2 regions of the Bacillus sp. C1 genome follow, and region 1 is predicted to be linked to the other one. Evidence: predicted binding sites of a transcription regulator. Region 1 holds the regulator's gene; the other holds the start of a gene.
The links. Region 1 encodes Rex, which represses fermentation and respiration genes when NADH is low (regulators of the CRP and FNR family bind a similar motif). Its sites were predicted from a motif close to TTGTGAAATATTTCACAA; they were not measured.
Positions count from the first base shown of each region.

Region 2: the regulator Rex is predicted to act here: its motif matches at 1,929-1,946, upstream of nirB (nitrite reductase large subunit NirB).

Region 1 covers NZ_JBTMZT010000024.1:4,225-9,206, forward strand. Annotated here, with positions in the region: gene ACX5JI_RS26100 (ABC-F family ATP-binding cassette domain-containing protein) at 1-904, opposite strand, end outside; gene ACX5JI_RS26105 (redox-sensing transcriptional repressor Rex) at 1,089-1,718, shown strand; gene ACX5JI_RS26110 (YdiK family protein) at 1,743-1,937, opposite strand; gene ACX5JI_RS26115 (CPBP family intramembrane glutamic endopeptidase) at 1,941-2,684, opposite strand; gene groES (co-chaperone GroES) at 3,116-3,400, shown strand; gene groL (chaperonin GroEL) at 3,438-4,982, shown strand, end outside.
Region 2 covers NZ_JBTMZT010000014.1:52,791-57,772, reverse strand. Annotated here, with positions in the region: gene ACX5JI_RS23260 (transglycosylase SLT domain-containing protein) at 1-521, opposite strand, end outside; gene ACX5JI_RS23255 (YxeA family protein) at 1,339-1,710, opposite strand; gene nirB (nitrite reductase large subunit NirB) at 1,965-4,370, shown strand; gene nirD (nitrite reductase small subunit NirD) at 4,383-4,700, shown strand; gene ACX5JI_RS23240 (uroporphyrin-III C-methyltransferase) at 4,760-4,982, shown strand, end outside.

The DNA.
Region 1 (4,982 bases):
GGTCTAATTGCTTACGGCGGCTTTGAGCACGTTTTGTTGTAGAAGCACGGGCGATGTTCTTTTGAACAAAGTCTTCCAGCTTAGCAATTTCCTCTTGTTGTTTTTCATAACGTTTCATTTCTTGTTCATATAATGCAGCTTTTAAATCTAAATATTTGCTATAATTTCCAACATATCGTCTACTTTCTTTATTAGAAATTTCATATACTTGTGTAACAAGCTTATCTAAAAAGTAGCGATCATGGGAGACGATTAAAATAGCGCCAGGATAGCCTTGTAAATATTGTTCAAGCCATGTTAGTGTATCGATATCTAAATGGTTTGTTGGCTCGTCCAAAATGAGTAAATCTGGTTTAGTTAATAGTAGTTTACCAAGAGCAAGTCTCGTTTTCTGACCACCACTTAACGTAGAAATTGTTGTTTGGTGTGTTTCGATAGGAAAACCAAGCCCACTTAAAATGGAGCGAATATCAGCTTCATATTGATACCCCCCCTGATCTTTGTAGTTTAACTGTAATTGATCATAATCAGCGAGTAATCTTTCGTATGTAGTAGCATTTGAAAAGTTCTCTTCTTTACCCATCTCCTGTTCTAACCTTCGAAGTTTCTTTTCCATTTGCTCTAGATGTGTAAAGACGGTAAGCATTTCATCCCAAATTGTTAAAGAAGTTTCTAAACCAGTATTTTGGGCTAAATACCCAATCGAAACATCTTTCGGTTTTATAATTTCTCCACCATCGTGGGATAATTCGCCGGCAATTATTTTTAATAATGTAGATTTTCCAGCACCATTTCGACCAACGAGTGCAATGCGATCTTTTGTTTGAACTTCCAATTTAATGTTTGCAAGAATTGTTTCAGCACCGTATAATTTTGAAAGCCCGTTCACTTGTAATAAAATCAATGTTTTCACCTCAACTAATTTCTTAACTTTGCCATGTTTATATTTCTCAATCATACTAAAAATAGTGTATAGTTTAAAATAAAGAGAGAAGTCTTTTCTCTATTATACAAGGAAAGTCATAAGTGCTAAACTTCTGTATTTGTTTTCAGTCTATGAACAAAGATAGGAAGAGAGGAGAGATTACATGGATCAGCAGAAGATTCCACAGGCCACTGCCAAAAGATTGCCTCTATACTATCGATTTATCCAAAACTTATCGCTTTCTGGTAAGCAACGTGTTTCATCAGCAGAATTGAGTGAGGCTGTAAAAGTAGATTCGGCAACAATTCGAAGAGATTTCTCATATTTTGGAGCGTTAGGGAAAAAGGGATATGGATATAATGTGAATTATTTACTATCATTTTTCCGGGAAACGCTCGATCAAGATGATATAACACGTGTAGCGCTTATTGGAGTAGGTAATTTAGGGACCGCTTTCTTACATTACAATTTCACGAAAAATAATAATACAAAGATTGAAATGGCTTTTGATGTCAATGAAGAGAAAGTTGGAAAAGAAATCGGAGGAATCCCTGTATATCATTTAGACGAATTAGAAGAGCGTTTAACAAATGATATACAAGTGGCAATATTAACAGTACCTGCTACTGTTGCACAAACTGTAGCAGATCGATTGGCCGAAACAAATATACATGGGATTTTAAATTTTACACCAGCACGATTAAATGTTTCGGAAAATATAAGAATTCATCATATTGATTTAGCTGTAGAATTACAAACATTAGTTTATTTTTTGAAAAATTATCCACAATAAAACGCAGAGGAATCCCTCTGCGTTTTATTGTGGCTTTTTCTTTGTGAATTTTATTAAGAGAAGTCGAAGTGCCAAATTAAAGTCAATTGTCGCCATAACAGCAAACAGCAGTGTCCAAAAGTTCCAGATTGTATCTGTAACGTTCGTGATTGCATAACGTGTAAAGACACATCCAAGAAGAAAATACAGTGCTGACATGAACAATGGTGAGTTCCTCATATTTTAAAATCCTCCGATAAATCCTTGCATTTGCTCTGCTTTTTTAATCATTTCTTGTATTTGATCGTTACTTATTATTACTTGAGTGATTGCAACTAATGTATTCATTGCAACATGAGCCATAATAGGAACGATAATTCGCTTTGTTTTCACATATAAGAAGGCGAATACAAGACCCATGGCAGTATAGACCAGTAGATGCGTAAAATCAAAGTGAATTGCTGCGAACACAAGGGAACTAATAATTGCAGCGATAAAGAAGTTGAATTTTTTATAAAGTGTACCAAATAAGATTTTTCTAAAGACAATCTCTTCTAAAATAGGACCGATTATTGATATAACAATCAGGAACCAAGGTGTCGTCCTTGCGATATCCATTAACTGTGCTGTATTTTCAGAACCTGGCTTTATGCCTAGTAAGTGCATTTCGATTGTACCTGCAATCGTTTGAGAAAAGAGAGCTAAAAAGAAACCAATAAAGATCCAGCCAATTGTGGCAGGAATAGTAGCACGTTTTGTATTTAAGTGCCGATCGCGAATGTCTGTTCTGAGGAGCAAAAGTACAATGCATAATGCGATGAAAAAGCTAATGATTGCCCAGTGTCCAGTTAGTATTTGTAGTTTTTCTTCTCTAGTGAACCCCCTGTTATCATATAGTCCAGTTTTCAGAAGAAGTGGTAATCCAACAATGCCTGATAACTGCATCAGAATGTATGTAACTATAATCCACCAATATTGTTTTTTCAAACGGTTTAACCATCCTTTCTAACTCTAGTGTATGGGATAGGGGAGGATAGCATGTAAATACCCACCCGAAGATACATCATGTGAATGCATATTATGATTTTTTTGTAAATTTTTATTTGAAAATGAAATAGCAGACAGGAAAAAGTTGTATGTATAGAGAAAACAACTTAGGGTGTCTTTCATATTGTAACATACGATAAGTAGAAACGCAGATTCATATCGCAAAGGCTGTAATTAGAAAAAATGAGAATTGAATAATACAGACAAGAATGCTTATATAGAAAAGCTTATAGAGTAATTTGCGAAAAAATTATGATTTTTTTACTTGCAAAAGAAAATTAGATTATTTATTATTATAAGTGTGTTAGCACTCAAGGTGATTGAGTGCTAATAAGGAAAACTTACATAGGAAAATGAGGAGGTTATTGTTCATGCTAAAGCCATTAGGTGATCGCGTTGTAATTGAGCTTGTTCAAGCAGAAGAAAAAACAGCAAGTGGTATTGTATTACCAGACACTGCAAAAGAAAAACCACAAGAGGGTAAAGTTATTGCAGTAGGTACTGGTCGAGTGCTTGAAAATGGTGAGCGTGTTGCTTTAGAGGTAGCAGCAGGCGATCTTATCATCTTCTCAAAATATGCAGGTACTGAAGTGAAATACGAAGGTACAGACTACTTGATTTTACGTGAAAGTGACATTTTAGCAGTTATCGGTTAATTATATACATTTAAAAAATCCAAGGGGGTCAAATATTATGGCAAAAGATATTAAATTTAGTGAAGAAGCACGTCGTTCGATGCTTCGCGGTGTCGACACTCTTGCAGACGCAGTAAAAGTAACGCTTGGACCAAAAGGTCGTAACGTTGTACTTGAGAAAAAATTCGGTTCACCACTTATTACAAATGATGGTGTAACAATCGCAAAAGAAATTGAATTAGAAGATGCATTCGAAAACATGGGCGCAAAATTAGTAGCAGAAGTTGCTAGCAAAACAAATGACGTAGCTGGTGACGGAACAACAACTGCAACTGTATTAGCACAAGCTATGATTCGTGAAGGTTTAAAAAACGTAACAGCTGGTGCAAACCCAATGGGCCTTCGTAAAGGTATTGAAAAAGCTGTTGTTGCAGCAGTAGAAGAATTAAAAACGATTTCTAAACCAATCGAAGGTAAATCTTCTATCGCACAAGTAGCTGCTATTTCTGCTGCTGACGAAGAAGTAGGTAAATTAATTGCTGAAGCAATGGAGCGCGTTGGTAACGACGGCGTTATTACATTAGAAGAATCTAAAGGATTCACAACAGAATTAGATGTAGTAGAAGGTATGCAGTTTGATCGTGGATATGCATCTCCTTACATGATTACTGATTCTGACAAAATGGAAGCAGTTCTTGATAATCCATATATCTTAATCACTGACAAAAAGATTTCTAACATTCAAGAAATCTTACCTGTGTTAGAGCAAGTGGTACAACAAGGTAAACCACTTCTTATCATTGCAGAAGATGTAGAAGGCGAAGCTTTAGCTACATTAGTAGTGAACAAACTTCGTGGTACATTCAATGTAGTAGCTGTTAAAGCTCCTGGATTTGGTGACCGTCGTAAAGCAATGTTAGAAGATATCGCGATTTTAACTGGCGGTGAAGTAATCACTGAAGAATTAGGACGCGACTTAAAATCTGCTACAGTTGCATCTTTAGGACGCGCTGGTAAAGTTGTTGTAACGAAAGAAAACACAACTGTAGTTGAAGGTGTAGGAAGCACAGAACAAATCGAAGCACGTATTGGGCAAATCCGTGCGCAATTAGAAGACACAACTTCTGAATTCGATCGTGAAAAATTACAAGAGCGTCTTGCGAAACTTGCAGGCGGCGTAGCAGTAATTAAAGTAGGTGCAGCAACTGAAACTGAGTTGAAAGAGCGTAAACTTCGCATTGAAGATGCACTAAACTCAACTCGTGCAGCAGTAGAAGAAGGTATTGTTGCAGGTGGCGGTACTTCACTTATGAACGTATACACGAAAGTAGCTGGCCTTGCAGCTGAAGGCGACGAAGCAACAGGTATCAACATTGTACTTCGTGCATTAGAAGAGCCTGTTCGCCAAATCGCAATCAACGCTGGTCTAGAAGGGTCTGTTGTTGTAGAGCGCTTAAAAGGCGAAAAAGTAGGCGTTGGTTTCAACGCAGCAACAGGCGAATGGGTAAACATGCTTGAGTCTGGTATCGTAGACCCAGCAAAAGTAACTCGTTCTGCACTTCAAAACGCAGCATCTGTTGCAGCAATGTTCTTAACAACTGAA
Region 2 (4,982 bases), on a different contig from region 1:
TCTTTCATTTTCCCTTTATTTCGAGCATACACGTCCTCTAACCCAACGTTATACTTCATGTTACTATCCGTCCACTCAGGCCCTAAATTACCTGGCCATCCAGATGTATTTGCTACATATTTCAATAATTCAAAATCCGCCAGCCCTTTGTCCACACCTCTTTTATATCCTTGCATTAAATAAGGCATAGCAATTTGAGCATTCGTCCGTGGGTCTTTCAACTGCTCATCCGTTAAGTGATCAGGAGCAAGTCCACCGCCCCGATGTAATTGAAAAAGTCCAAATGAAGTGCCATTATCTCCAACACTTCTTGGATTCAAACGACTTTCGTGCTCGGCAATTGTAAGAGGTATCCATTCTGGAAGATTTATTTTCTTCGCTTCTTCAGTAATAATTTGTTTCATTTGTTTTGCTTCTTCTGAATTAACATAATTTGTTTGATTCATCATTCCTTCAGACTTTCCTTGAAAATATATATACATTCCAAGAACAACTAAAAATCCTAAAAAGAACTTTTTCACGTCCTCTACCTCTTTCTCTGCTGAAATTTGTCCCCTTTCAGCCCTTTCTTACAATCACTTGCATTCTATTACTCTTAAATCATAACAAACTACTATTCACCCTAGCATCATGCTTAAGACTGAGTTTCTGAAAAATGAATTGTAAAACATCTCTTTTAATATACTCCCTCATATTAAGAGTAATAAAAAACAAGAAAGGATCACCTTCTTGTTTTTTTCATCTATATTATTTAACAATTAAATTTGTAATTATATCAAAAAATCCAATACATAAGGCCGCTACTATAAAGTAGCTACAGAAATCTTTCACCTGAAAATTAACTACTTCTTCTTTTCGCATCCCATTTTTCTCCCTTCTTTGTGCTTCCCTAATTTCTTATCCTCTTCATTATGCAAAAAATATGACAAACAAGCTATCGAATTAACTTACGAAAACCTTACATTGTTGTAAGGTTTAAAAAATAGCCTCATCTCATAAAGAGACGAGACTTATTCAATCGTTAGTTGATTTTCAAATATGCATCATTTCAGACAGAAATTTGTATATTCAAGCTTTCTTTTATATTGTAGTAAAATCCATAAATAACATAATCGTAAACCCTCTATACTATCATTTAATAGTTACCCTTACCTTCCATTCTCCTAGTTGCTCTAATTTATACAACACTGTCGGCTACCACATTACTAGTGCGCTCATTTTTATAGCATGTAGTGACTTTTTTCATCCTGCTATTTGCGGGCTGCCCGTAATAGCCCGATTGGTAAGGACTAATAATCGTCCGGGATGAAGAAAAACCCCACTGATTAAAATTTCACTTTATCTAGTCTCCAAAAGCTTACTTCTCGCCTGCACAGGTATATTTTGAGGATCAATTTCAACTAATGACTCACCATAACGTCCTTTTGCAAAAATTTTCACTGCTTCATCTCGTTTTAACATATGTTTTACCGTTTTCTTTATCTTCTTTTCTCTTCCTTTTTCATCGTATGCAACAAACTCATATTCATACCAATCATCACCAATATGCTGGCCCATGCTATTTACAACCGTATAGTATTCTTTCGTTTTGTAAAACGGATTATATTTATCAATTACTGGACCAAACTGTGTTGGTAACAACAGTAGAATTGCAGTTACTATCACAATTCCAATCGTAATTACTCGCTTTTTTACTTTTTTCCGCCCCAAAGTTGTAACCTCCTCTACACAATATGTGTATCTTTCTATTAACTATTTTAAAGAGATACAATCCATTCTGCCAGTGACTCCGCTTACATTTCCCTTACATTTTTGTAAGAATTCGAATGAAATTTTATACTATTTTTAACAATTTGTGAACCCTCCAAAACTGTGATAAACATCACACCCTCTATTTTCTAAATATTCTATAATACGAGTATGAAAGCTTGTTAAACATTTCACATTTAAGAGGGGAAATGAATATGAAAAAACGTTTAGTCATGATCGGGAATGGTATGGCTGGTATACGCTGCATAGAAGAAATTTTAAAACAAGATTCAAACCTCTATGATATTACCATTTTTGGCGATGAACCTCACCAAAACTACAATCGTATTATGCTATCTCACGTCCTACAAGGAAAAACAAATATGCAAGATATCATTATGAACGAATACAGTTGGTACGAAGAAAATGATATTACATTGTATACAAATGAAAAAGTCATAAATATTGATCGAGAGGAACACGTCATTGTTACAGAAAAGAACCGTATTGTTATGTACGACAAGCTCATTGTTGCAACAGGGTCTAGTGCTTTTATCTTACCTGTTGAAGGTTCAGAGCTTTCAGGTGTAACAGGATTTCGTACAATTGAAGATACACAATTTATGATGGATGCTGCTAAGCAATATAAAAAAGCTGTTGTAATAGGCGGTGGATTACTTGGTTTAGAAGCCGCACGAGGACTTATTGATCTTGGCATGGACGTACATGTCATTCATTTAATGCCACACTTAATGGAGCAACAACTTGATGCTAAAGCAGCTTCATTACTGCGTGAAGATTTAGAGGCACAAGGTATGAAGTTTCTGATGGAAAAGAAAACAGTGAAAATTCTTGGCACTGACCGTGTTGAAGGTATTCAATTTGAAGATGGTAGTGTTGCAGAATGCGATTTAATTGTAATGGCTGTTGGGATACGCCCAAACACACAGTTAGCTAAAGATGCTAATTTACTTGTAAATCGCGGTATCGTTACAAATGACTATATGCAAACAGACGATGAATCTATCTATGCAGTTGGTGAATGTGCCGAACATGACGGTATTGCTTATGGTCTTGTCGCCCCTTTATACGAACAAGGTGCCATACTAGCAAAACATATAACGAACTCGCAAACAGATGGCTATACAGGGAGTCTTGTCGGTACACAACTTAAAGTTGCAGGATGCGATTTATTCTCTGCCGGACAAATTTATGAAGATGATAAAACAAAAGCAATCTCAATCTTTAATGAGTGTACACGTTCCTATAAAAAAGTATTAATTCGTGACAATAAAGTCGTTGGTATTGTTTTATACGGAGACACCACTGAAGGCACACGGCTCTTTAGTATGTTGAAAAAGGGAGAAGATATACAAGAGTACACACCAGTCTCTCTACTTCACAAAGCTGGTGAAGAAAGTGGACTTGATATTGCAAGCATGGGTGCTGATGACACTGTTTGCGGGTGTAACGGTGTGACAAAAGGGACAATTGTTCATGCCATTTTAGAGCAAGATTTAGCAACTTTTGAAGAAGTAAAAGGATGTACAAAAGCTGCGGGATCATGCGGGAAATGTCGTCCAATTGTTGAGCAGATTTTATCTCGTACTCTCGGGGATAGCTTTGATGCATCTGTACAATCAGTTGGTATGTGCGGATGTACAACTTTATCACGTGATGAAGTTGTCACAGCAATTCATAAGAAAGGTTTAAAATCACCAAAAGAAGTACGAAATGTCCTTGGCTTCGCACATGAAGATGGCTGTTCAAAATGCCGTCCTGCACTAAATTACTATTTACGTATGGCAAGTCCAGAAGAATATGCAGATGATAAGGCATCCCGATTCGTCAATGAAAGAATGAACGGTAATATTCAGCATGATGGTACATTTTCGGTTATCCCTCGTATGTATGGCGGTGTTACTACTGCAGATGATTTAATGACAATTGCCGAAGTTGCGAAAAAATACGATGTACCGCTCGTAAAAATAACAGGTGCAAGTCGAATCGGCTTATATGGCGTTAAAAAAGAAGATTTACCAAAAGTTTGGGCTGATCTTGACATGACCTCAGGTTATGCTTATTCAAAATCCCTTCGCAATGTAAAATCCTGCGTCGGCTCTCGCTTCTGCCGTTTTGGTACAAAAGATTCATTAGGTCTTGGTATGTTACTTGAACAGTCGTTAGAAATGGTAGATACACCGCACAAAATGAAAATGGGTGTTACTGGTTGTCCACGTAACTGTGCGGAAGCATTAACGAAAGACTTTGGCGTCGTTTGTGTTGAAAATGGATTCCAACTTTATATTGGTGGTAACGGTGGGACGGAAGTGCGCGAAGCTGATTTTGTCATGATTGTCCCTACGGAAGACAATGTACTTCGCATTGCCACAGCTTATGTACAACATTACCGTGAAACTGGTATTTATGGTGAACGAACAGCTCCATGGGTAGAACGAATGGGCTTAGATCACATAAAAGAAATACTGCAAGATAAACAAATGGTCGCTATGCTAAATGAACGTTTCCAAAAAGCACGTAACACATATGAAGAAGCTTGGGGACAAGCACTAGAAAACCGGTCACTAAAAGCCATTTATGAAGTAGAAACTGTAAAGTAAGGAGCGATCTACATGTTACAAACGAAAGAGAAAATAAAAATAATGCGTGCCAAAGATCTTCCCGTACAAATCGGTAAGGAAGTGCAAATAAAAGACTTGTCTATCGCCTTATTTCACCTTTCAAATGGCGACATCCGCGCTGTCGAAAATCGATGTCCTCATAAAAATGGGCCTTTAGCAGAAGGAATTGTTTCTGAAGAATTCGTCTTCTGTCCTTTGCATGATTGGAAAATTTCATTACTAACAGGTGAAGTTCAAAAACCTGATGATGGTTGTATTCAAACATATGAAGTAAAAGTTATTGATGGTGATATTTATATATACATGTAGTTTGTATAAGGAAGCCCTTTTTCAGCTTCCTTTCAAGTAAAAATAGATGAGGTGTAGAGATGAAAGGATACGTATATTTAGTTGGTGCAGGACCTGGCGATGAAGGACTTATTACAAAAAAAGCTGTCGATTGCCTAAAACGAGCAGATGTTGTTTTATATGACCGCTTATTGAATCAAAATTTACTTCGCTATACGAAGCCAACATGCGAACTCGTCTATTGCGGAAAAATGCCTAAAAATCATATTATGCGACAAGAAATGATTAACATACATTTAATCC